DNA from 3 places in the Streptomyces sp. NPDC044106 genome. Region 1 is predicted to be linked to each of the others. Evidence: riboswitches for the same ligand, from Rfam matches in the RefSeq annotation. Region 1 holds a riboswitch; each other region holds the start of a gene.
The links. Region 1 has a riboswitch for cobalamin ahead of AC07DI_RS00930 (ribonucleoside-diphosphate reductase subunit alpha). Riboswitches for the same ligand answer to the same signal wherever they lie in the genome.

Region 1 (7,511 bases):
GGTCGGGGTGCAGGACACCGCGCGCGGTGCGGGTCTTCTCCCAGGCGGGGAGCGGGCCACTGCGCTCGGCGAGGTCGGCGGAGGCCTCGTACGCGGCGAGCATGATGCGCTCGGCGATCCGGGTCGACAGGGCGCGCGCCTTGGGGGAGTCGAAGGGCAGCTTCAGCTGGAAGAAGACGTCCTGGAGGCCCATCGCGCCGAGGCCCACCGGGCGCCACTTGGCGTTGGAGCGCCCGGCCTGCTCGGTCGGGTAGAAGTTGATGTCGACGACGCGGTCGAGGAAGGTCACCGCGGTGCGGACGGTGGCGTCGAGCCGCTCCCAGTCGATGTCCTGCGCGGCCGGGTCGACGAACGCGCCGAGGTTCACCGAGCCGAGGTTGCAGACAGCCGTCTCGCCGTCGTCCGTCACCTCCAGGATCTCGGTGCAGAGGTTGGAGGAGTGCACGGTGTGACCGGGCTCGGCGGTCTGGTTCGCGGTGCGGTTGGCGGCGTCCTTGAAGGTCAGCCAGCCGTTGCCGGTCTGCGCGAGGGTGCGCATCATGCGGCCGTACAGCTCCCGCGCGGGCAGGGTCTTCTTCGCGAGCCCGGCGGCCTCCGCCGCGCGGTAGGCGGCGTCGAACTCCTCGCCCCACAGGTCGACGAGGTCGGGCACGTCGGAGGGCGAGAACAGCGACCAGTCCCGGTCGGCGGCGACCCGGCGCATGAACTCGTCGGGGATCCAGTGCGCGAGGTTGAGGTTGTGGGTGCGGCGCGCGTCCTCACCGGTGTTGTCGCGCAGCTCCAGGAACTCCTCGACGTCGGAGTGCCAGGTCTCCAGGTAGACCGCGGCGGCGCCCTTGCGGCGTCCGCCCTGGTTCACCGCGGCGACCGAGGCGTCCAGCGTCTTGAGGAACGGCACGATGCCGTTGGAGTGCCCGTTCGTGCCGCGGATCAGCGAGCCGCGGGAGCGGATGCGGGAGTACGAGAGGCCGATGCCCCCCGCGTGCTTGGAGAGCCGCGCGACCTGGTGGTAGCGGTCGTAGATGGAGTCGAGCTCGTCCAGGGGCGAGTCGAGGAGGTAGCAGGAGGACATCTGCGGGTGGCGGGTGCCGGAGTTGAAGAGCGTGGGGGAGGACGGCAGGTAGTCCAGGCGGCTCATCAGGCCGTACAGCGCGGCAACTTCGTCCACGGCCCGGACGCTGGAGTCCTCCGCGAGCCCGCTGGCGACGCGCAGCATGAAGTGCTGCGGCGTCTCGATGACCTGCCGGGTGATCGGGTGGCGCAGCAGGTAGCGGCTGTGCAGCGTGCGCAGGCCGAAGTAGCCGAAGCGGAAGTCGGCGCCGTCCGCGAGCGCGCTCTCCACGAGCGCGTCGAGCCGGGCCGCGTGTTCGGTGACGAAGGACGCCGTGCGGTCGGCGATCAGGCCCTCGCGGTGGCCGACCGCGATCGACTCGGTGAAGGAGCGCACGCCCTGGGTAGCGGCTTCCTCGCGGATGCCGATCGACAGGAGCCTGGCCGCGAGCTTGGAGTACGCCGGGTCCTCGGAGATGAGCCCCGCGGCCGCCTCGGTCGCGAGCTCCCTGAGCTCGGCCACGTCGGCCCGGGCGGAGCGGCCGCGCAGCGCGGCGGCGGCCACCCGGCCGGCGTCGGCGTCGGGGAGATCGGCGGTGAGGTCGGTCAGGGTGCGCAGCAGCGCGGTCCCTGGCGCGTCGGTACCCACAGTGCTGTCGGTGGGCTGCGGTGACAGCGCTGACGCAGGTTCGGCAGGCGCGATGGTCACGTGGAGCTCTCCCTCGCTCGGCTCTGGGCCTGGGGAGAGGACGGCACACACGGGCGCACCCGGGCAGGGTGGCGTACCGCGTCCACCGGCCCATTCCACGAGGCCCGGACGGTCGGCACCCGGGCCGGACGGCACGGGTGCACTGCCGGCAGGTCTTCGGACTCCGGGTACGACAAATGCGTACACGTACACCGTTGCGGGACAGTTCCGGACTTGCACCGGATTCCCCTGCGGCGACAGCGAGCATGAGCATACATCTTGTGCCGTGCTTCTGAAGCAGGCCCACATCTTGTGTCGGCTCGCATAGGCAGGGTCTAAGGTGCGGTCGGGAGTTCCAGCGCGTAGGTGAGCAGCGGCAGGCCCGGGATCGGGTACCAGTCGCGCTCCGGGGTGCGTATGAAGCCGAGACGTTCATAGAGCCGGTGGGCGGTGCGCATGGTGGGCGAGGAGGACAGCACGAGCCGGTCGCGGCCCGCGTCCCTGGACCGCTGGACGCAGTCCCGCACCAGGAGTTCGCCGATACCGCGGCCGCGCGCCGCGGGCGAGACCGCCAGCATGCGGATCTCCGTCTCGCCGTCCCGCGCGATGTCGGCCATGGGGCCGCCGGACGGCACGAAGGTCACGCCGCCGAGCAGCTCGCGGGAGGCCGCGTCGTCCGCCACGGCCACCAGGATCTCGGCGTGCGCCGCGCGCCCCGCCACGTCCCGCAGCACGGCCAGATAGCGGTCCTCCGCTCCGTGGTCCAGATGTCCGTCGTCGAGGTAGGCCCGCGCGGTGAGATCGCCCAGCGCCTCGTGCTCCGCGGGGTGTGCCCGCCTGATGGTGATGTCCATGGGGCGCAGTGTGCAACACGGGTACGACAAAGGGCCGCCGGTTTTCCGGCGGCCCAACGTCACTTGCGGGGACCGGCGTTGAGTGTCGGGTTCAAGGACAGGCTCTCAGTGCCCGGCGCCCGCGGTCGCCTTCGGCAGCTCCTGGACGACGCCGGGGTCGCCCGCGTCCGCCGTGTAGTCCTCCGGGGAGGTCTCGTCGATGCCGTCGGGGGCCTTCAGCGCCTTCAGGACGAAGGTGAGGACCACGGTCACGACCACATTCAGGATGAACGCGGTCAGGCCGATGTAGCCGATCTCGCCGATGCCGGGGATCTCGTCGGACGAGCCGCCGAAGTGCTTCTGGGTCGGCGAGGCGACGCCGTACGCCGCGAGCGTTCCGTACACCATGCCGACCGCCCAGCCGGCGAGCAGCGCCCAGCGGTGGAACCACCGGGTGAACAGGCCGCCGACCAGCGCGGGCATCGTCTGCAGGATCCAGATGCCGCCGAGCAGCTGGAAGTTGATCGCGACCGTTTTGTCCATCGTGAGGACGAAGACGAGCGCGCCCACCTTCACGAGCAGCGAGACCAGCTTGGAGACCCTGGTCTCCTGCTCGGGAGTCGCGTCCGGCTTGAGGAAGTCCTTGTAGATGTTCCTGGTGAAGAGGTTCGCGGCCGCGATCGACATGATCGCCGCAGGCACGAGCGCGCCGATGCCGATGGCGGCGAAGGCGACGCCGGTGAACCAGTCGGGGAACATGTTCTCGAACAGCTGCGGGATGGCCAGCTGGCCGTTCTCGACCTTGACCCCGGCCGCGATCGCCATGAACCCGAGCAGCGCCAGCAGGCCTAGCATCAGCGAGTAGAGCGGCAGGATCGTGGTGTTGCGGCGGATGACGTCGCGGCTCTTGGAGGAGAGCGTCGCGGTGATCGAGTGCGGGTACATGAACAGGGCGAGCGCGGAGCCGAGCGCGAGCGTGGCGTAGGTCCACTGACCGCCCCGGCCGGGCGCGAGGCCCGCGACGGGCTTGCCCGCCGCCTCGTTGGCCTTCGAGAACTTCTCGCCCGCCGCCTGGAAGATCTCGTCGAAGCCGCCCAGCTTGATCGGGATGTAGATGATCGCGACGGCGATGACGAGGTAGATCAGTCCGTCCTTCACGAACGCGATCAGCGCGGGCGCGCGCAGGCCGGACGAGTAGGTGTACGCGGCGAGCACCGCGAAGGCGATGAGCAGCGGCAGGTCCTTGATGAACCAGTTGGTGTCCGGGCCGCCGCCGACGCCCATGACGTCGAGCACGGCCTGGATGCCGACCAGTTGGAGCGCGATGTACGGCATCGTGGCGAGGATGCCGGTGACCGCGACGGCCAGCGAGAGCCCCTTGGAGCCGAAGCGTCCGCGCACGAAGTCCGAGGTCGTCACGTATCCGTGCTTGTGCGAGACGGACCAGAGCCGCGGCAGGAAGGTGAAGATCAGCGGATAGACGAGGATCGTGTACGGCACCGCGAAGAAGCCGGCCGCGCCCGCCGCGTAGATCGCCGCGGGGACGGCCACGAACGTGTACGCCGTGTAGAGGTCGCCGCCGAGCAGGAACCAGGTGACCCAGGTGCCGAACGAGCGGCCGCCGAGGCCCCATTCGTCCAGGCTCTCGGTCTCGGCCTTGCGCCAGCGCGCGGCCAGGAAGCCCATCGCCGTTACGGCGACGAAGAAGAAGATGAAGACGGCGAGGGCGACGCCGTTCACGCCGCCGGTCCCCGATGCGAGTGTGATCACAGTCCGGCACCCCTCTGGGCCGCTTCGGCCTTGCGGGCGCGCTGGTCACGCTGCCACAGCTTGTACGCGATCATCGTCAGCGCCGTGGAGATGAGCACCCACAGCATCTGGTACCAGTAGAAGAACGGAATGCCGATCAAGGTCGGGTCGACCTTGGCGTAGGAGCTCACCCAGAGCATCGCGACGAACGGCGCGACGAGGCAGACGGCGATGACCACGCGGACCGGTGTGACGACCGGTCTGTTCACTTCAGGCGCATCTGACATATCGCGGCTCCGTTCCCTCACTTATCCCATGCTTAACGTGCGGGAAATCTAAGCCACAGTCTTGCGCCATGGAACCCCTGTCCGGATAACGGACGAGGCGATGTCCCTGCTCAGCAGCAGCGGAACCCGTTGCGGGGATCCGACTCCTGGCGTTCTGTCCGCATACGCTCAAATGCGCGGCGACTGGGGACGGTTGCTGCCGGATGGTCCTTGCGGATATGAGCCACGTACCGCTCGTACGCCGACTCGTCGGTCAGCTCATGGACGTACCAGCGCATCCAGCGCACGCCGCGCAGCAGCCAGGTCACGGCGCCGGCTCCCGCTTCTCCTCGCGGGTCGCGAAGAGCCCGGCCGGGGCGCTCAACTCCGACTCCACGTACGGCGCTTCGTGCAGCGGCGTGGCGTCGGGGCTGCGGACGTGGCGGACGCACACCCGCGCCGCGTCCAGGATCACGACGACGATGAGCAGCGCGAGTACCGCCGAAAGGACGCCGTCCACCGTGGAGTTGGTGACGACGGTGTGCATGTCGTCCATCGTCTTGGCGGGCGGCAGGATCTTGCCGTCGTCGATGGCGTCCCGGTAGTTCGCGCGCTGCTGGAAGAAGCCGACGCGCGGGTCGCTGGAGAACACCTTCTGCCAGCTCGCGGTGAGCGTCACCGTCGCGTCCCAGGCGAGCGGAACGCCGGTGATCCAGGCCCACTTGAGGCGGCCGGACTTCACGAGCAGCGTGGTGCAGACGGCGAGGGCGACGGCCGCGAGGAGCTGGTTGGCGATGCCGAAGATCGGGAAGAGCTGGTTGATCCCGCCGAGCGGCTCGTGCACGCCCACCCACAGGAAGTAGCCCCAGAGACCGGTGACGGCCGCGCTGGTGAGCAGCAGTCCGGGCTTCCAGCTCATGTTCTTGAAGGGCTTGTAGACGTTGCCGAGCATGTCCTGCAGCATGAAGCGGCCCACGCGCGTGCCCGCGTCGAGCGCGGTCAGGATGAACAGCGCCTCGAACATGATCGCGAAGTGGTACCAGAAGGCCCGCATCGAGCCGCCGGTGACTTTCGAGAAGATCTCCGAGACGCCGACCGCGAGGGTGGGCGCGCCGCCGGTGCGCGAGAGCAGCGAGGACTCCTCGACGTTCCCCGCGGCCTGCGCGAGGTCGGCCGGCGAGATGCTGTACCCGAAGCCCGCGACGGCCTTCGACGCCTCCTGGACGGTGTCGCCGATGACGCCCGCCGGCGCGTTCATCGCGAAGTACAGCCCCGGGTCGATGATGGAGGCCGCGACGAGCGCCATGATCGCGACGGACGACTCCATCAGCATGGAGCCGTAGCCGATCATCCGGACCTGCGTCTCCTTCTGGATCATCTTCGGCGTCGTGCCCGAGGAGATCAGGGCGTGGAAGCCGGACAGCGCGCCGCAGGCGATGGTGATGAAGACGAACGGGAAGAGCGAGCCCGCGAAGACCGGCCCGTCACCGCGCGAGGCGAAGTCGGTGACCGGCTCCATCTTCAGCGTCGGCAGAGTGACGACGACACCGAGCGCCAGCAGCAGGATGGTGCCGATCTTCATGAAGGTGGAGAGGTAGTCGCGCGGCGCGAGCAGCATCCACACCGGCAGGATCGAGGCGACGAACCCGTACGCCACCAGCCAGATGACCAGTGTCGAGGGCGCCAGCGTGAAGGTGTCCGCGAGCGACGACTCCGCGACCCAGCGCCCGCCGACGAGTGCGAGCAGCAGCAGCGCGATGCCGATCAGGGAGACCTCGCTGACCCGTCCTGGGCGCAGTACCCGCAGGTAGAAGCCCATGAGCAGGGCGATCGGGATGGTCATCGCGATGGAGAAGGTGCCCCACGGCGACTCGGCGAGCGCGTTGACGACGACAAGCGCGAGCACCCCGAGCAGGATGATCATGATGGCGAAGGTGGCGAGCAGCGCGGCGGCCCCGCCGAACGGGCCGATCTCCTCGCGCGCCATCTGCCCGAGCGACTTGCCGTCGCGCCGCGTCGAGAAGAACAGCACGACCATGTCCTGCACGGCGCCCGCGAAGATCACGCCGACGATGATCCAGATGGTGCCTGGCAGGTACCCCATCTGGGCGGCCAGGACCGGCCCCACCAGCGGCCCGGCCCCCGCGATCGCCGCGAAGTGGTGGCCGAGCAGCACCCGGCGGTCGGTCGGATGGAAGTCGATGCCGTTGTCGAGCCGCTCGGCGGGCGTGGCCCGCTTCCTGTCGACCTTCAGGACGCGGTACGCGATGAACTTGGAGTAGAAGCGGTACGCGACGGCGTACGAGCCGAGGGCCGCCGCCACCATCCAGGCGGCTGACACCTCCTCGTCGCGGGCGAGCGCCAGGACGGTCCAGCCCGCGGCGCCGACCAGCGCGACGAGGGACCAGATGACGATGGATCGGGGATTCGCTCTGCGCACCGGGTCGTCCTCCCGCTCATGGCGATATCGGGGAAGACGGTAGAGCACGGCTTAACTCGCCCGCTATAGCGCGGAGTTGCCGAGCCGGGTGGGGGCGAGGAGGCGAACGGCGACTGCCGGGGCGCGGGGGTGCGGGGCGTGGCGCGCCGGCGTGGGGTGCGGCGCGTGGCGCGCCGGCGTGGGGTCGAGTACGGGCTCTCAGTCCGTCGGCCGCTTCAGACGTGCCACGAACTTGTACCGGTCGCCGCGGTACACCGACCGCACCCACTCCACCGGCTGGCCGTCGCCGTCCAGGGAGTGGCGCGAGAGCAGCAGCATCGGCAGGCCGACGTCGGTGCCGAGCAGGCCGGCCTCGCGCGGGGTCGCGAGCGAGGTCTCGATGGTCTCCTCGGCCTCCGCGAGGTGCACGTCGTACACCTCGGCGAGTGCCGTGTAGAGCGAGGTGTACTTCACCAGGGAGCGGCGCAGGGCCGGGAAGCGCTTCG
Region 2 (7,511 bases), on a different contig from region 1:
GCCATCGGCGGCACCAAGTGGTCGATGAGCGTGGCGTGCACGCGGCGCTTGGCCTGGGTGCCCTCGCCCGGGTCGTTGACCAGGAAGGGGTAGATCAGGGGCAGGTCGCCGAGCGCGGCGTCGGGGCCGCAGGCCGCGGAGAGGCCCGCGTTCTTGCCCGGCAGCCACTCCAGGTTGCCGTGCTTGCCGAGGTGGATCATCGCGTCGGCGCCGAAACCGCCGTCGGCGGCGGGCGCGGCGATCCAGCGGTAGGCCGCCAGGTAGTGGTGCGAGGGCGGCAGATCGGGGTCGTGGTAGATCGCGATCGGGTTCTCGCCGAAGCCGCGCGGCGGCTGGATGAGGATGAGGAGGTTCCCGCGGCGCAGGGCGGCGAGCACGATGTCGCCCTCCGGGTCGCCGCCGTTGCCCACGCGCGAGCGGTCGAGGAACATCTCCCCGGGCGGCGGACCCCAGTGGCCCTCGACGGACTCGCGCAGCTCGGCGGGGAGCGTCGCGTACCACCGCTTGTAGTCGGCGGCGGGGATGCGGACCGGGTTGGCGGCGAGCTGCTCCTCGGTCAGCCACTCCTGGTCGTGGCCGCCCGCGTCGATGAGCGCGCGGATCAGCTCGTCGCCGTCACCGGAGACCAGGCCGGGGATGTCGGCCTCGGGGCCGAAGTCGTACCCCTCGGCGCGCAGCCGGCGCAGGAGCGCCACGGCGGACGCGGGGGTGTCGAGGCCGACCGCGTTGCCGATGCGGGAGTGCTTGGTCGGGTACGCGGAGAGCACCAGGGCCAGGCGCTTGTCGGCGGCCGGGATGTGCTTCAGACGCGCGTGCCGTACGGCGATCCCGGCGACGCGGGCCGCGCGCTCGGCGTCCGCCACGTATGCGGGGAGCCCGTCCTCGTCGATCTCCTTGAAGGAGAAGGGCACCGTGATGAGGCGGCCGTCGAACTCCGGGACGGCGATCTGGCTCGCGGCGTCCAGCGGCGACACGCCCTCGTCGTTGTCCTGCCAGGCCGAGCGCGACCCGGTCAGGCAGAGCGCCTGGAGGATCGGCACGTCGAGGCCGGTCAGCGCGCCCGCGTCCCACGACTCGTCGTCGCCGCCCGCCGACGCCTGCGCGGGCTTGGTGCCGCCCGCCGCGAGGACCGTCGTCACGATGGCGTCGGCGGCCCGCAGCTCGTCGATCAGCTCCGGCTCGGGGGCGCGCAGCGAAGCCACGTACAGCGGCATCGGGCGGGCGCCCGCGTCCTCGATGGCGCTGCACAGGTCGTCGACGAACGCGGTGTTGCCGCTCATGTGGTGGGCGCGGTAGTAGAGCACCGCCACCGTCGGCCCCTCGACGGGGCGCGCGGTGCGCTCCAGCGGGCCCCAGGACGGCGCGGGCGCGGGCGGCTCGAAACCGTGGCCGGTGAGCAGCACGGTGTCGGAGAGGAAGCGGGCCAGCTGCTCCAGGTTGGCGGGGCCGCCGTGCGCGAGGTAGGCGTGCGCCTCGGCGGCGATGCCGATCGGCACGGTGGAGGAGGCCATCAGCTGGGCGTCGGGGGCCTGTTCACCGGTGAGCACGACGACCGGGAGGCCGGTGGCGATGAGCTGGTCCAGGCCGTCCTGCCAGGCGCGTACGCCGCCGAGGAGGCGTACGACGACGAGGTCGACGCCGTCGAGCAGGCCGGGAAGAGTGTCCAGGTCCAGGCGGGAGGGGTTGGCGAACCGGTAGTCGACCGGGCCCCCCGCCGCGCGGGCGCTGAGCAGGTCGGTGTCGGAGGTCGACAACAGCAGAAGCATGCGGGCGCAGGCCTTCCTCGGGGTGTCCGCGCCCCGGGTGGTCGTATGGACGGCAGGAGTTCCTGGCTCACCCCACGCGGGTGGGGCTCACAGTGGCGGGACCGCGCCGGATTCGCACCGGGCTTCCTCCCCAGGGTCCTGGTGGACCCACGCCGTCGCTGGCGTCGACGGACTTGGTAGCCCGCCGCCTGCATAGTAAGTCCTGCCCGCCGCGAGCGGTGCGGCCACCTGCCGGGACGGCCCGTCTCGGGAGGCGACCGGCCGGAACCGCGTGGGTATGCTCGCCGCCATGCCGCCCACCCGAGCTCCCTCCCCAGACCAGGGCGAATCCCTCATACGCGACCGGGGCGACGCCTGCCCCGGAGCCCTTCGCCTGCACCTCGCCGACGACGGCAGGCTCGCCCGACTCCGCCTGCCCGGCGGCCTTTTGACGGCCCGTCAGGCGACCGTGCTCGGAGTCGCGGCGGAGCGTCTCGCGGACGGGAACCTCAGCGTCACCTCGCGCGGCAACATCGAGCTGCGCGGCCTCGGCGAGGCGTGCGGCGGCGAACTCTCCCACCTGCTCGCGGACGCGGGCCTGCTGCCTTCCGAGCGGCACGAACGCGTGCGGAACGTGGTGGCATCGCCGCTCGCGGGAACCGACGGACTCGGCCACGCCGACGTGCAGTTGTGGGCCCGCGAGCTGGACGGACTCCTCTGCGCGGAGGAGTGGACGACGGCGCTCTCCGGCCGCTTCCTGTTCGCCCTGGACGACGGGCGCGGGGACGTGGCGGGCCTCGGCGCGGATGTGACCTTGATCGCAGAATCGGACGGGGCGGTGGGGGCGGACGGGACGGCGGGTGCGGGTCGCGCGGTGCGATCCGGTGGGGCGGTGCGCTCCGGTGGAACGGCCGTCGTACGCCTCGGGAGGCACGCCTTCCGGGTCGCAGGCGCCGACGCCCCCCGCGCCGCCCTCGCGGCGGCCCGCGCCTTCCTCGACGCCGCGCGCGAGGCGGGCAACGGGGCCTGGCGGGTACGGGAGCTTCCCGACGGGCAGCGGGTGGAGGTGGCGCGGGCGCTGACGCGGGCGGGGGTCGCGGCGGAGCCGGTCGCGGTTCCGGGGATGCCTGTCGGCGCCCCGGAGTCGCCGGGCGCCGCCCCGAAGATGCCGGTCACGGCCCCGGAGGTGCCGGTTGGTGCCCGGGAGATGCCGGTCGCTGCCCGGGGAATGCCCGTCGCCGCCCCGCCCGTCCCCGGCGTCACCGGTCACGCCGTGGTCGTCAACGCACCCCTCGGCCGTGTCACCGCGGCCCAGTGGCGGGCCCTCCTCCCGCTGCCCGCCGACGAGCTGCGCGTCACCCCGTGGCGCGGCTTCGTGCTGCCCGGCTTCGCCGACGGAGCGGCGGCCCGTGAGCGCCTCGCCGCACTGGCCGAGGCCGGTTACGTCACCGCCCCCGGCTCGCCCTGGTCCGGCGTCGGCGCCTGCACCGGCCGCCCCGGCTGCGCCAAGTCGCTCGCCGACGTCCGCGCGGACGCCGTGCCGGGCCACGGCGGACTGCCCGTCCACTGGTCCGGCTGCGAGCGGCGGTGCGGGCACCCGCACGGCGACTGGGTCGACGTCCTCGCCATCGGCGACGGCCGCTACGAGGTGACGGTGCGCACCGGCGCCTCGGCGGTGCCCGTGACGGGCGACACCCTGGCCGGGACGGTCACCGCAGCACGTACGACTTCGACAAGCACCCCTTCCGCAAACAGCCCTTCCGCAAGCACTCCAACGGCCACGAGATGAGCGAGAGCACAGTGTTCGACTACGAGAAGGACGGCGCGGCGATCTACCGCGAGTCCTTTGCCACCATCCGGGCGGAGGCCGACCTCCAGGGCCTGCCCGCCGACGTCAGCCAGGTCGCGGTCCGGATGATCCACGCCTGCGGGATGGTCGACCTCGTGAAGGATCTCGCCCACAGCCCGCGGGTGATCGCGGACGCGCGCAAGGCCCTGCGCGACGGCGCGCCGATCCTGTGCGACGCGAACATGGTCGCGAGCGGCGTCACGCGCAAGCGGCTGCCCGCCGACAACGACGTGATCTGCACCCTCGCCGACCCGTCCGTGCCGGACCTCGCGGCGCGGCTCGGTACCACCCGCAGCGCCGCCGCGCTCGAACTGTGGCGCGACCGCCTCGAAGGCTCCGTCGTCGCCATCGGCAACGCGCCCACCGCGCTCTTCCGCCTCCTGGAGATGATCGAGGAGGGCGCGCCGCGCCCGGCCGCCGTCCTCGGCATCCCGGTCGGCTTCGTCGGCGCCGCCGAGTCCAAGGACGCGCTGGCCGCCCACCACTCCGGTCTGGAGTACCTCGTCGTACGAGGGCGTCGTGGCGGCAGCGCGATGGCCGCGGCGGCGATCAACGCGATTGCGAGCGAGGCGGAGTGAACACCGAGACCGGAACCATCGAGACCGAAACCGCCGGGGCCGAAACCGCCGGGGCCGAAACCGCCGGGGCCGGAGCCACCGGGGGACAGCTGTACGGGGTCGGCCTCGGTCCCGGCGATCCCTCCCTGATGACCCTGCGCGCCGTCGAGGTGATCGCGGCGGCCGACGTCGTCGCGTACCACTCGGCCCGGCACGGCCGTTCCATCGCCCGCTCGATCGCGGCGAAGCACATCCGCGCCGACCACATCGAGGAAGCGCTGGTCTACCCCGTCACCACGGAGCACACCGACCACCCCGGCGGCTACCGCGGCGCGCTCGACGCCTTCTACGAGGAGGCCGCGGCCCGCCTCGCCGCCCACCTCGACGCGGGCCGCACGGTCGCCGTCCTCGCCGAGGGCGACCCGCTCTTCTACGGCTCGTACCAGCACATGCACAAGCGCCTCGCGCACCGCTACCCGACCGAGGTGATCCCCGGTGTCACCTCGGTGAGCGCGGCGGCGGCCCGCCTCGGGGAGCCGCTTGTGGAGGCCGAGGAGGTCCTCACCGTCCTGCCCGGCACGCTCCCCGAGGAGGAGCTGGCCGCGCGCCTCGCGGCGACGGACTCGGCGGTCGTCATGAAGCTTGGCCGCACGTTCGGCAAGGTGCGCGGCGCCCTGGAGAGCGCGGGCCGCCTCGACGAGGCCCGCTACGTCGAGCGGGCCACCATGGCGGGCGAGCGCACCGGCAGGCTGGCCGACGTGGACCCGGAGTCGGTGCCGTACTTCTCCGTGGCGGTCCTGCCGAGCCGGGTGGCGCCCCTGACGGGCGGCCCCGCGCCGGAGCCGTCGACGGAGCGGTCCGGCGAGGTCGTCGTGGTCGGCACGGGTCCCGCGGGCCCGCTGTGGCTGACCCCCGAGACGCGCGGCGCGCTCGCCGCCGCGGACGACCTGGTCGGCTACACCACGTACGTCGACCGGGTGCCGCACCGACCCGGTCAGCGGCGGCACGGCTCGGACAACCGCGTCGAGTCCGAACGCGCCGAGTTCGCGCTGGAGTTGGCGCGGCGCGGGCGGCGGGTGGCCGTCGTGTCGGGCGGAGACCCCGGCGTCTTCGCGATGGCCACGGCCGTCCTGGAGGTGGCCTCGCAGGACGCGTACGACGATGTTCCCGTACGGGTGCTCCCCGGGGTGACCGCCGCCAACGCGGCGGCCGCGTTGGCGGGCGCACCGCTCGGCCACGACTACGCCACCCTGTCCCTGTCCGACCGCCTCAAGCCGTGGGAGGTCATCGCGGAGCGGTTGGCCGCGGCGGCTGCCGCGGATCTCGTCCTCGCGCTCTACAACCCCGGCTCGCGGAGCCGGACCTGGCAGGTCGGCAAGGCGCGCGAGCTGCTCCTTGAGCACCGGGCGCCGGACACGCCTGTGGTCCTCGGGCGGGATGTCGGCGGGCCCGAGGAGAGCGTGCGTGTCGTGCGCCTCGCCGATCTGGATCCGGAGGAGGTCGACATGCGTACGCTGCTGATCGTCGGGTCTTCGCAGACGCGGGTGTCGCGGCGGCGCGGCGGCGCGGAGCAGATCGTCTGGACGCCGCGGCGGTACCCCGAGGGGTGACCTTCTTGTGCGTCGCCTGCGGGTGCGTGGTGGCTGGTCGCGCAGTTCCCCGCGCCCCTCAAGGGGCCGCGGGCCCCTGCTTTCAGGGGCGCGGGGAACTGCGTGACCAGCCACGATCGGCCCGCACCTCACCATGCACCCAGGCAACCGCCTCCTCCGGCGTGGCGACGCCGATGACTCCCTCCGGCCCGGCGGGCCGCCGGACGACCACCACCGGCACCCCCGCCTCGCGCGCGGCGGCCAGTTTCGGCGCGGTCGCCACGCCCCCGCTGTCCTTCGTGACCAGGACGTCGATCCGGTGTGTACGGAGCAGCTCGCGCTCCCCGGCGAGCGCGAACGGGCCCCGGTCGAGGAGCACCTCCATGCGCGCCGGGAACGGCGGCTCGGGCGCGTCGACGGAACGTACGAGGAACCAGTGGGCGCCCAGCTCGGGGCCCGCGAACGCGGCGAGGCCCAGCCGGCCCGTGGTGAGGAAGACCCGCTCGCCCAGCGCGGGCAGGACCCGGGCCGCCTGGGCCAGGGAGGTGACCGGGTGCCAGTCGTCGCCCGGACCCGCGACCCAGCCGGGCCGGCGCAGGGCGAGCAGGGGAACATGGGCGGTGGCGGCGGCCGTCGCCGCGTTGAACGAGATCGAGCCGGCGAAAGGATGGGTGGCGTCGATGAGCGCGTCCACGTGGTGTGCGGTCAGCCACGCCGCGAGGCCCTCGGGCCCGCCGAAGCCGCCGACGCGGACCTCGCCGGGCGGCAGCCGGGGCGCCGCGACCCGGCCCGCGAGCGAACTGGTCACCCGCAGCGCCGCCTCGCCCGCGAGGAGCTCCGCCAGACGGCGGGCCTCGGTCGTTCCTCCCAGGATCAGTACGTGCACGGAGTTCGGTTTCCTTCATGAGTGAGGCAAGCGGGGCGGGCGGGGCCGCGGGCGGCCGCAGCGCCCAACTCAAGCACACCGGTCTGCGGCCCGGCTGGACGACCGGCGCCTGCGCGACCGCCGCCACGACGGCCGCGTACACGGCCCTGCTCACCGGCGACTTCCCCGACCCGGTGACCATCACGCTGCCCAAGGGCCAGACACCGGCCTTCGCGCTCGCCGCCGAGGAGCTCGGCGGCGAGCGCGCGATGGCGGGCATCGTCAAGGACGCGGGCGACGACCCGGACGTCACGCACGGCGCGCTGGTGCGATCCACGGTGCGGCGGCTGCCCGCCGGTGCGGGCGTCGTCTTCAGGGCGGGTCCCGGCGTGGGCACCGTCACCCGCCCCGGCCTGCCCCTCGATGTCGGGGAGCCCGCGGTCAACCCCGTGCCGCGGCAGATGATGCGGGACCACGTGGCGCTGGTCGCGGAGCGCGCCGGGGTCACGCCGGACGTCGAGATCACGATCTCCGTCGACCACGGCGAGGAGATCGCCCGCTCCACCTGGAACCCGCGCCTCGGCATCCTCGGCGGCCTCTCCATCCTCGGGACGACCGGCATCGTCGTGCCCTACTCCTGCTCGGCGTGGATCGACTCGATCCGGCGCGGCGTGGACGTGGCGCGGGCGGCCGGGCGCACGCATGTCGCCGGGTGCACGGGGTCGACGTCGGAGAAGACCGTCGTCGCCGAGTACGGACTGCCGGAGGACGCGCTCCTGGACATGGGTGACTTCGCCGGCGCGGTCCTGAAGTACGTACGCCGTCACCCCGTCGACCGCCTCACCATCTGCGGCGGCTTCGCCAAGCTGTCGAAACTCGCGGCGGGCCACCTCGACCTGCACTCGG
Region 3 (7,511 bases), on a different contig from region 1:
GACGGCGGTGGCCATGTCCGCCGTGCTCAACCTCGTCGGAGCCTTCCTCTCCGTCGAAGTCGCCAAGACGATCTCCGGCGGCATCGTCAACGAGGACGGACTGAAGACAGAGGTCATCTTCGCCGCGCTCGTCGGCGCGATTCTCTGGAACCTCGTCACCTGGCTGGTGGGCCTGCCCTCCAGCTCCTCCCACGCACTCTTCGGCGGCCTCATCGGCGCCGCCGTCATGTCGATGGGCTGGTCGTCGATCAACGGCGGCACCGTCGTCACCAAGATCCTGATCCCGGCCGTCGCGGCCCCGCTCGTGGCGGGCATCGCCGCGACGCTGGCCACCCGCCTGACGTACCGGATCGGCCGCGGCACCGACCAGAAGGCCACCGCCAAGGGGTACCGCGCGGGCCAGATCGCCTCCGCCGGCCTCGTCTCGCTGGCCCACGGCACGAACGACGCGCAGAAGACCATGGGCATCATCACGCTCGCCCTGATCACCGGCGGCGTCCTGAACCCCGGCGCCAACCCCCCGATGTGGGTCATCGTCTCGGCCGGCATGGCCATCGCGCTCGGCACCTACCTCGGCGGCTGGCGCATCATCCGCACCATGGGCAAGGGCCTGACCGACCTCGCGCCGCAGCAGGGCTTCGCCGCCCAGACCAGCGCCGCGACGGCGATCCTCGCCTCCTCGCACATCGGCTTCTCCCTCTCCACCACTCAGGTCTGCTCGGGCGCCGTGATGGGCGCGGGCCTCGGCCGCAAGGGCGGCGTGGTCCGCTGGTCGACCGCGACCCGGATGTTCGTCGCGTGGGGCCTGACCCTGCCGGCGGCGGGCCTGGTCGGCGCGGGCGCCGAGTTCCTCACCAAGCAGGGCCCCTGGGGCATCGCGGCCACCGCGACGCTCCTGATCGCGGGCTCGGGCGTGATCTGGGTGCTCTCGCGGCGCAACGCCGTCGACCACACCAACGTCACGGACGACGAGATCGGCCACGACGACACCGCGGTCGCCGAGCCCGCGGGCGTGGTCACCACCGCGATCGCCGCCGTCTCCCCTCCCCCGGCGGGCGTGCCTGCCGCCGCCGTCCCCGTGGACCAGCCCGTCAGGGTCACGGTCTCGGCCCCGACCACCACCACGACCGGCGCCATGGCGGACCCCGCCCGGCCCGCGACCGTGTAAGGACAGACCAGCATGAGCATCGACTGGGCAGCTCTCGGCTCCGTCTTCGGAGTCAGTCTCGCGGTGACGGTGGCCCTGGTGGGCCTGTTCACCCTCGGCGTCGTCGGCCTCTCCCGGCAGGAGACGGCGGCCGCCGCCACGGGCGGCACCGCGGCCCTGGCGCGCACCGGCGCGTATGCCTGCTTCGCCCTGTGCGCGGCGGCGGTGGCGTACGGCATCTTCCTGATCGTCGCCTGACGGCAGGGCCGTCGGCCGGTCTTCCCGGGTGGGGCGCGGAGCGTACGGAGCTCCGCGCCCCACCCGTATATCCGGATCCCGCGCGCCGGGCGTGCGCGCAACCCCGCATGTGGGCCCCAACACACTCTCCCGCCGCAGGTCAACGGCGAGTTGACGGGCCTTCGCGGACCGTGGTGGACTGCCCGGGCCAACTACGGCGGCAGAAGAGGAAGCCGGTGCGAATCCGGCGCGGTCCCGCCACTGTCACCGGGGAGCCACTCCCCGCGAGCCAGGAACTCTCGCCGCCGATCACGTCGAACCAGGGCGCGGACACCCTGAGTGAGGACATATCGCCATGCCCGGCCGCCCGGTGCCGCCCCTTCCCCGCTCGTCGAAGCCTCTCCGCAGCACGGCGACGGGCTGAGCGCATGAGTGCCGATCGCGACTTCGCGTACGGCGCCGCCGCCGGCCTCCTCGGTGACCTGCTGCTCGGCGATCCCCGCCGGGGCCATCCGGTCGCCGCGTTCGGCCGTGCCGCGGGCGCCGTCGAGCGGCTGCTCTGGCGCGACCACCGCGGCTGGGGCGCGCTGCACACCGTGGTCTGCGCGGGAGGCGCGGCGGGCGCCGCCGCCCTCGCCACCACCCTCGTACGCCGCTCCCGGGCCGGAACCGTCGCGCTGACCGCCGCCGCGACCTGGGCCGTCGTCGGCGGCACCTCGCTCGGCCGGGAGGCGCGGGCCATCGGCGGCGCGCTGGAGGCCGGGGACATCGAGGTCGCGCGGGAGCGGCTGCCGCATCTGTGCGGGCGCGATCCGCAGGCGCTGGACGCCGACGGCATCGCGCGGGCCGTCGTGGAGTCCGTCGCCGAGAACACCTCCGACGCGGTGGTCGGGGCGCTCGTGTGGGGCGCGCTGGGCGGGGTGCCCGGACTCGTCGGCTTCCGGGCCGTCAACACACTGGACGCGATGGTGGGCCACAAGTCGGCCCGCTACCGCCGGTACGGCTGGGCCTCCGCCCGCCTCGACGACGTCGTCGGATGGCCGGGGGCGCGGCTCACCGCGGGCCTCGCGGCGCTGGCCGGGGGATCGCCCGCCGGAGCGGTACGGGCCTGGCGCGCGGACGCGGCGAAGCATCCGAGCCCGAACGCCGGACCCGTCGAGGCGGCCTTCGCCGGCGCGCTTGGCGTACGGCTCGGGGGGACGCTGTCGTACGGGGGGCGGGTCGAGCACCGGCCCGTTCTGAACGCGGAGGGGCGCGACGTGCGCGCGGGGGACATCGAACGGGCGGCGAAGCTGTCCCGCCGCGTCGGCCTGCTCGCCCTCGGCGCCGTGGTCACCGCCCGCTGGGCACTTCGGTCGGCAACGTCAGGGAGAACGTCATGAGCGGTGGACTGCTCGTCGCAGGGACCACCTCGGACGCGGGCAAGAGCGTCGTCACCGCCGGCATCTGCCGGTGGCTGACCCGCAAGGGCGTGTCCGTCGCGCCGTTCAAGGCGCAGAACATGTCCCTCAACTCCTTCGTCACCCGCGAGGGCGCCGAGATCGGGCGGGCCCAGGCCATGCAGGCGCAGGCCGCCCGCGTCGAGCCCAGCGCGCTGATGAACCCCGTTCTGCTCAAGCCCGGCGGCGACCGCTCCAGCCAGGTCGTGCTGATGGGCAAGCCGGTCGGCGAGATGAGTGCGCGTGGCTACCACGGAGGGCGGCAGGCGCAGTTGCTCGACACCGTCCTGGGATGCCTGGCGGAACTCCGGGGCACGTATGACGCCGTGATCTGCGAAGGCGCGGGCAGTCCCGCCGAGATCAATCTGCGGCGCACCGACATCGTCAACATGGGCATCGCGCGCGCCGCCCGCTTCCCCGTCCTGGTGGTCGGGGACATCGACAGGGGCGGGGTGTTCGCGTCGTTCTTCGGGACGACGGCGCTGCTGAGCGCGGCCGACCAGGAGCTCGTCGCGGGCTACCTGGTGAACAAGTTCCGGGGGGACGTCTCCCTCCTGGAACCCGGGCTCGACATGCTGCTCGGTCTCACCGGGCGGCGTACGTACGGTGTGCTGCCGTTCCAGCACGGGCTCGGCATCGACGAGGAGGACGGCCTGCGGGTGTCCCTGCGGGGCGCCGTCCGGGAGTCGGTGGTGGCCCCGCCGGTCGGCGAGGACGTGCTGCGGGTCGCCGTGTGCGCGGTGCCGCTGATGTCCAACTTCACCGACGTGGACGCGCTGGCCGCCGAGCCGGGCGTCGTCGTGCGGTTCGTGGACCGCGCCGAGGAGCTCGTCGACGCCGACCTCGTGGTCGTGCCGGGCACGCGCGGGACCGTACGCGCCCTTGAGTGGCTGCGCGAGCGCGGCCTCGCCGACGCCCTGGCACGACGCGCCGCCGAGGGCCGCCCCGTGCTCGGGATCTGCGGCGGCTTCCAGGTCCTCGGCGAGCACATCGAGGACGAGGTCGAGTCGCGGGCCGGGGCCGTCGACGGGCTCGGGCTGCTGCCGGTGCGGGTGCGGTTCGCCCGCGAGAAGACCCTGGCGCGACCGGTCGGCGAGGCCCTCGGCGAGTACGTCGAGGGGTACGAGATCCACCACGGCGTCGCCGACGTCCTGGGCGGCGAGCCCTTCCTGGACGGCTGCCGGGTCGGCGAGGTCTGGGGCACGCACTGGCACGGATCGCTGGAGAGCGACGCGTTCCGGCGCCGATTCCTCACCGAGGTCGCCCGCGCGGCCGGACGCCGCTTCGTGCCCGCGCCCGACACCAGCTTCGCGGCGCTGCGCGAGGAACAGCTCGACCTGCTCGGCGACCTGATCGAAGAACACGCGGACACGGACGGCCTGCTGGGCCTGATCGAGAACGGCGCGCCGGCCGGGCTGCCGTTCATCGCGCCCGGCGCGCCCTCGTGAGCGCCGTCGTGAGCACCACCCCGCACCACCGCATCAAGGAGGCTCAGTGACCACCCCGTACCCGTTCACCGCTCTCGTCGGCCAGGACGACCTGCGGCTCGCGCTCCTGCTGAACGCCGTCTCGCCCGCCGTGGGCGGTGTGCTCGTGCGGGGTGAGAAGGGCACCGCCAAGTCCACCGCCGTGCGCGCGCTCTCGGCGCTGCTCCCCGAGGTGCCGGTCGTCGCCGGGTGCCGCTTCTCGTGCGATCCGGCCGCCGCCGACCCGAACTGCCCGGACGGCCCGCACGAGACGGGCGGCGCCACCGCGCGGCCCGCCCGGATGGTCGAGCTGCCGGTCGGCGCGTCCGAGGACCGCCTCGTCGGTGCCCTGGACATCGAGCGGGCACTCTCGGAGGGCGTCAAGGCCTTCGAGCCCGGCCTGCTCGCCGACGCGCACCGCGGCATCCTCTACGTCGACGAGGTCAACCTCCTCCACGACCACCTGGTCGACCTCCTCCTGGACGCCGCCGCCATGGGCGCCTCGTACGTGGAGCGCGAGGGCGTCTCCGTGCGGCACGCCGCACGCTTCCTGCTCGTCGGCACGATGAACCCCGAAGAGGGCGAGCTGCGCCCGCAGTTGCTCGACCGGTTCGGGCTGACCGTCGAGGTGGCCGCATCCCGCGAGACCGACCAGCGCGTCGAGGTCGTACGGCGGCGCCTCGCGTACGACGACGATCCCGAGGGCTTCGCCGGGCGCTGGAGCGAGGCGGAGTCCGCGCTGCGGGACCGCGTCGTGGCGGCGCGGGCGCTGCTCCCCCAGGTCGTCCTCGGCGACGCGGCGCTGCGGCAGATCGCGGCGACCTGCGCGGCGTTCGAGGTCGACGGGATGCGCGCGGACATCGTGATGGCGCGCACCGCGACGGCGCTCGCCGCGTGGGCGGGCCGTACCGACGTGCAGAGCGAGGACGTGCGCCAGGCCGCGCTGCTCGCGCTGCCGCACCGCAGGCGCCGCAACCCCTTCGACGCGCCGGGCCTCGACGAGGACAAGCTCGACGAGACGCTGGAGGAGGCGCGCGAGGACGAGGCTTCCGCGGAGCCGGAGCCTCCGGAGGGCGACGACGACCCGGACGGCGGCGGTCCTGACGGCGGCCCCGACGGTGGCGGCCCCGACGGCGGCGGGCAGCCCCCGGCCGACGGCCCGGAGCCCCCCTCCCCCGACCTGCCCGCACAGCACCAGGGCCCCGACCCCGACGAGACAGCGGCCCCTCAGGAGCCCGCCCCCGCCCCGGGCGGCGCCACCGGCGAGCAGCAGGCCGTACGGGCCGCCGAGCCGTTCCGCACGAAGATGCTGAGCGTGCCCGGCATCGGCGAGGGCGCCGCGGGCCGCCGCTCGCGTGCCCGCACCGAGCACGGGCGCACGACGGGTTCGCGCCGCCCCCGAGGCGCCCTGACCAAGCTGCACCTGGCGGCCACGGTGCAGGCCGCGGCCCCGCACCAGAAGGCCCGCGGACGCTCCGGCACCGGCCTCGTCGTACGCCGCGACGATCTGCGGCAGGCCACCCGGGAGGGGCGCGAGGGCAATCTCGTGCTGTTCGTCGTGGACGCGTCCGGGTCGATGGCGGCGCGGCAGCGGATGAGCGCCGTCAAGGGCGCCGTGCTCTCGCTGCTCCTCGACGCCTACCAGCGGCGCGACAAGGTGGGGCTCGTGACGTTCCGGGGCAAGGACGCCGAGGTGGCGCTGCCGCCGACGTCGTCCGTGGACGCGGCGGCGGCCAGGCTCGAATCACTGCCGACGGGCGGGCGCACCCCGCTGGCCGCCGGGCTCCTGAAGGCGCACGACGTGCTGCGGATCGAGCGGCTGCGGGACGCGGCGCGCCGTCCGCTGGTGGTCGTGGTGACGGACGGGCGGGCAACCGGGGGCGTGGAGCCGGTGGCCCGCGCGGGCCGTGCCGCCAGGCTGTTCGCGGCCGAAGGCGTCGCCTCGGTCGTCGTGGACTGCGAGTCGGGCTACGTGCGTCTTGGTCTCGCGGGGCAGCTCGCGGGCGAGCTCGGCGGGACGGCCGTGACCCTCGACGAGCTGCGGGCGGATTCGATCGCCGGCCTCGTCAAGGACGTACAGACCATGAACTCGCCTTCGAGGAGGGCCGCTTAATGCCGCAGGGACAGCCGAGCGTCGTACCGGACGACGGGCTCACGACGCGCCAGCGCCGCAACCGTCCGCTGGTCTTCGTGCACACGGGCATCGGCAAGGGCAAGTCGACCGCCGCGTTCGGGCTCGCGCTGCGGGCCTGGAATCAGGGCTGGCCGATCGGCGTCTTCCAGTTCGTGAAGTCGGCGAAGTGGAAGGTCGGCGAGGAGAACGCGCTGAAGGTCCTCGGCGCCTCCGGCGAGGGCGGCTCGGTCGCCTGGCACAAGATGGGCGAGGGCTGGTCGTGGATCCAGCGCGCCCCCGCCGAGGGCGAGTTGACCAATGAGGACAAGGCCCGCGAGGGCTGGGAGCAGGTCAAGCGGGACCTCGCCCAAGAGACGTACAAGCTGTACGTCCTCGATGAGTTCGCCTACCCGATGCACTGGGGCTGGATCGACGTGGAGGAGGTCGTGGAGGTCCTCCGCGACCGCCCCGGCACCCAGCACGTGGTCATCACCGGGCGCAACGCGCCGCAGCAGCTGATCGACTTCGCCGACCTGGTCACCGACATGTCCAAGGTCAAACACCCGATGGACACGGGGCAGAAGGGCCAGAGGGGCATCGAGTGGTAGCTCGCCTCGTCATCGCGGCGCCGTCGTCGGGCAGCGGCAAGACGACCGTCGCGACGGGCCTGATGGCCGCGTTCGCGGCGGCCGGGCTCGCCGTGTCCCCGCACAAGGTCGGGCCGGACTACATCGACCCCGGCTACCACGCGCTCGCGACCGGCCGCCCCGGCCGCAACCTGGACGCGTACCTGTGCGGCCCCGACCTGATCGCGCCGCTGTTCGCGCACGGCTCCGCCGGGTGCGATCTCGCCGTGGTCGAGGGCGTGATGGGGATGTACGACGGGGCCGCCGGGCAGGGCGAACTCGCCTCCACGGCCCATGTCGCGAAGCTGCTGCGGGCCCCGGTCGTCCTGGTCGTCGACGCGTCGTCGCAGTCGCGCTCGGTGGCGGCGCTGGTGCACGGCTTCGCGTCGTGGGACCCGGAGGTGCGGATCGCGGGCGTCATCCTCAACAAGGTCGGCTCCGACCGGCACGAGCAGTTGCTGCGTCAGGCGCTGGACGAGTCGG

Region 2: linked by a shared signal. The riboswitch ahead of cobN (cobaltochelatase subunit CobN) and the one ahead of AC07DI_RS00930 (ribonucleoside-diphosphate reductase subunit alpha) in region 1 are both predicted to bind cobalamin.
Region 3: linked by a shared signal. The riboswitch ahead of AC07DI_RS35680 (cobalamin biosynthesis protein) and the one ahead of AC07DI_RS00930 (ribonucleoside-diphosphate reductase subunit alpha) in region 1 are both predicted to bind cobalamin.

Annotation. Positions count from the first base shown of each region.
Region 1 covers NZ_JBWKFZ010000001.1:195,798-203,308, reverse strand. Annotated here, with positions in the region: gene AC07DI_RS00930 (ribonucleoside-diphosphate reductase subunit alpha) at 1-1,759, opposite strand, end outside; cobalamin riboswitch at 1,890-2,012, opposite strand; gene AC07DI_RS00925 (GNAT family N-acetyltransferase) at 2,074-2,592, opposite strand; gene mctP (monocarboxylate uptake permease MctP) at 2,698-4,311, opposite strand; gene AC07DI_RS00915 (DUF3311 domain-containing protein) at 4,338-4,607, opposite strand; gene AC07DI_RS00910 (CstA-like transporter-associated (seleno)protein) at 4,718-4,915, opposite strand; gene AC07DI_RS00905 (carbon starvation CstA family protein) at 4,912-7,026, opposite strand; gene AC07DI_RS00900 (GntR family transcriptional regulator) at 7,225-7,511, opposite strand, start outside.
Region 2 covers NZ_JBWKFZ010000005.1:227,584-235,094, forward strand. Annotated here, with positions in the region: gene cobN (cobaltochelatase subunit CobN) at 1-1,766, opposite strand, end outside; cobalamin riboswitch at 1,804-1,935, opposite strand; gene AC07DI_RS10665 (cobalamin biosynthesis protein CobG) at 2,056-3,534, shown strand; gene AC07DI_RS10670 (precorrin-8X methylmutase) at 3,531-4,172, shown strand; gene cobJ (precorrin-3B C(17)-methyltransferase) at 4,301-5,761, shown strand; gene AC07DI_RS10680 (cobalt-precorrin-6A reductase) at 5,844-6,626, opposite strand; gene AC07DI_RS10685 (cobalt-precorrin-5B (C(1))-methyltransferase) at 6,644-7,511, shown strand, end outside.
Region 3 covers NZ_JBWKFZ010000029.1:60,751-68,261, forward strand. Annotated here, with positions in the region: gene AC07DI_RS35670 (inorganic phosphate transporter) at 1-1,168, shown strand, start outside; gene AC07DI_RS35675 (hypothetical protein) at 1,181-1,405, shown strand; cobalamin riboswitch at 1,563-1,702, shown strand; gene AC07DI_RS35680 (cobalamin biosynthesis protein) at 1,813-2,766, shown strand; gene AC07DI_RS35685 (cobyric acid synthase) at 2,763-4,271, shown strand; gene AC07DI_RS35690 (putative cobaltochelatase) at 4,318-6,402, shown strand; gene cobO (cob(I)yrinic acid a,c-diamide adenosyltransferase) at 6,402-7,010, shown strand; gene AC07DI_RS35700 (cobyrinate a,c-diamide synthase) at 7,004-7,511, shown strand, end outside.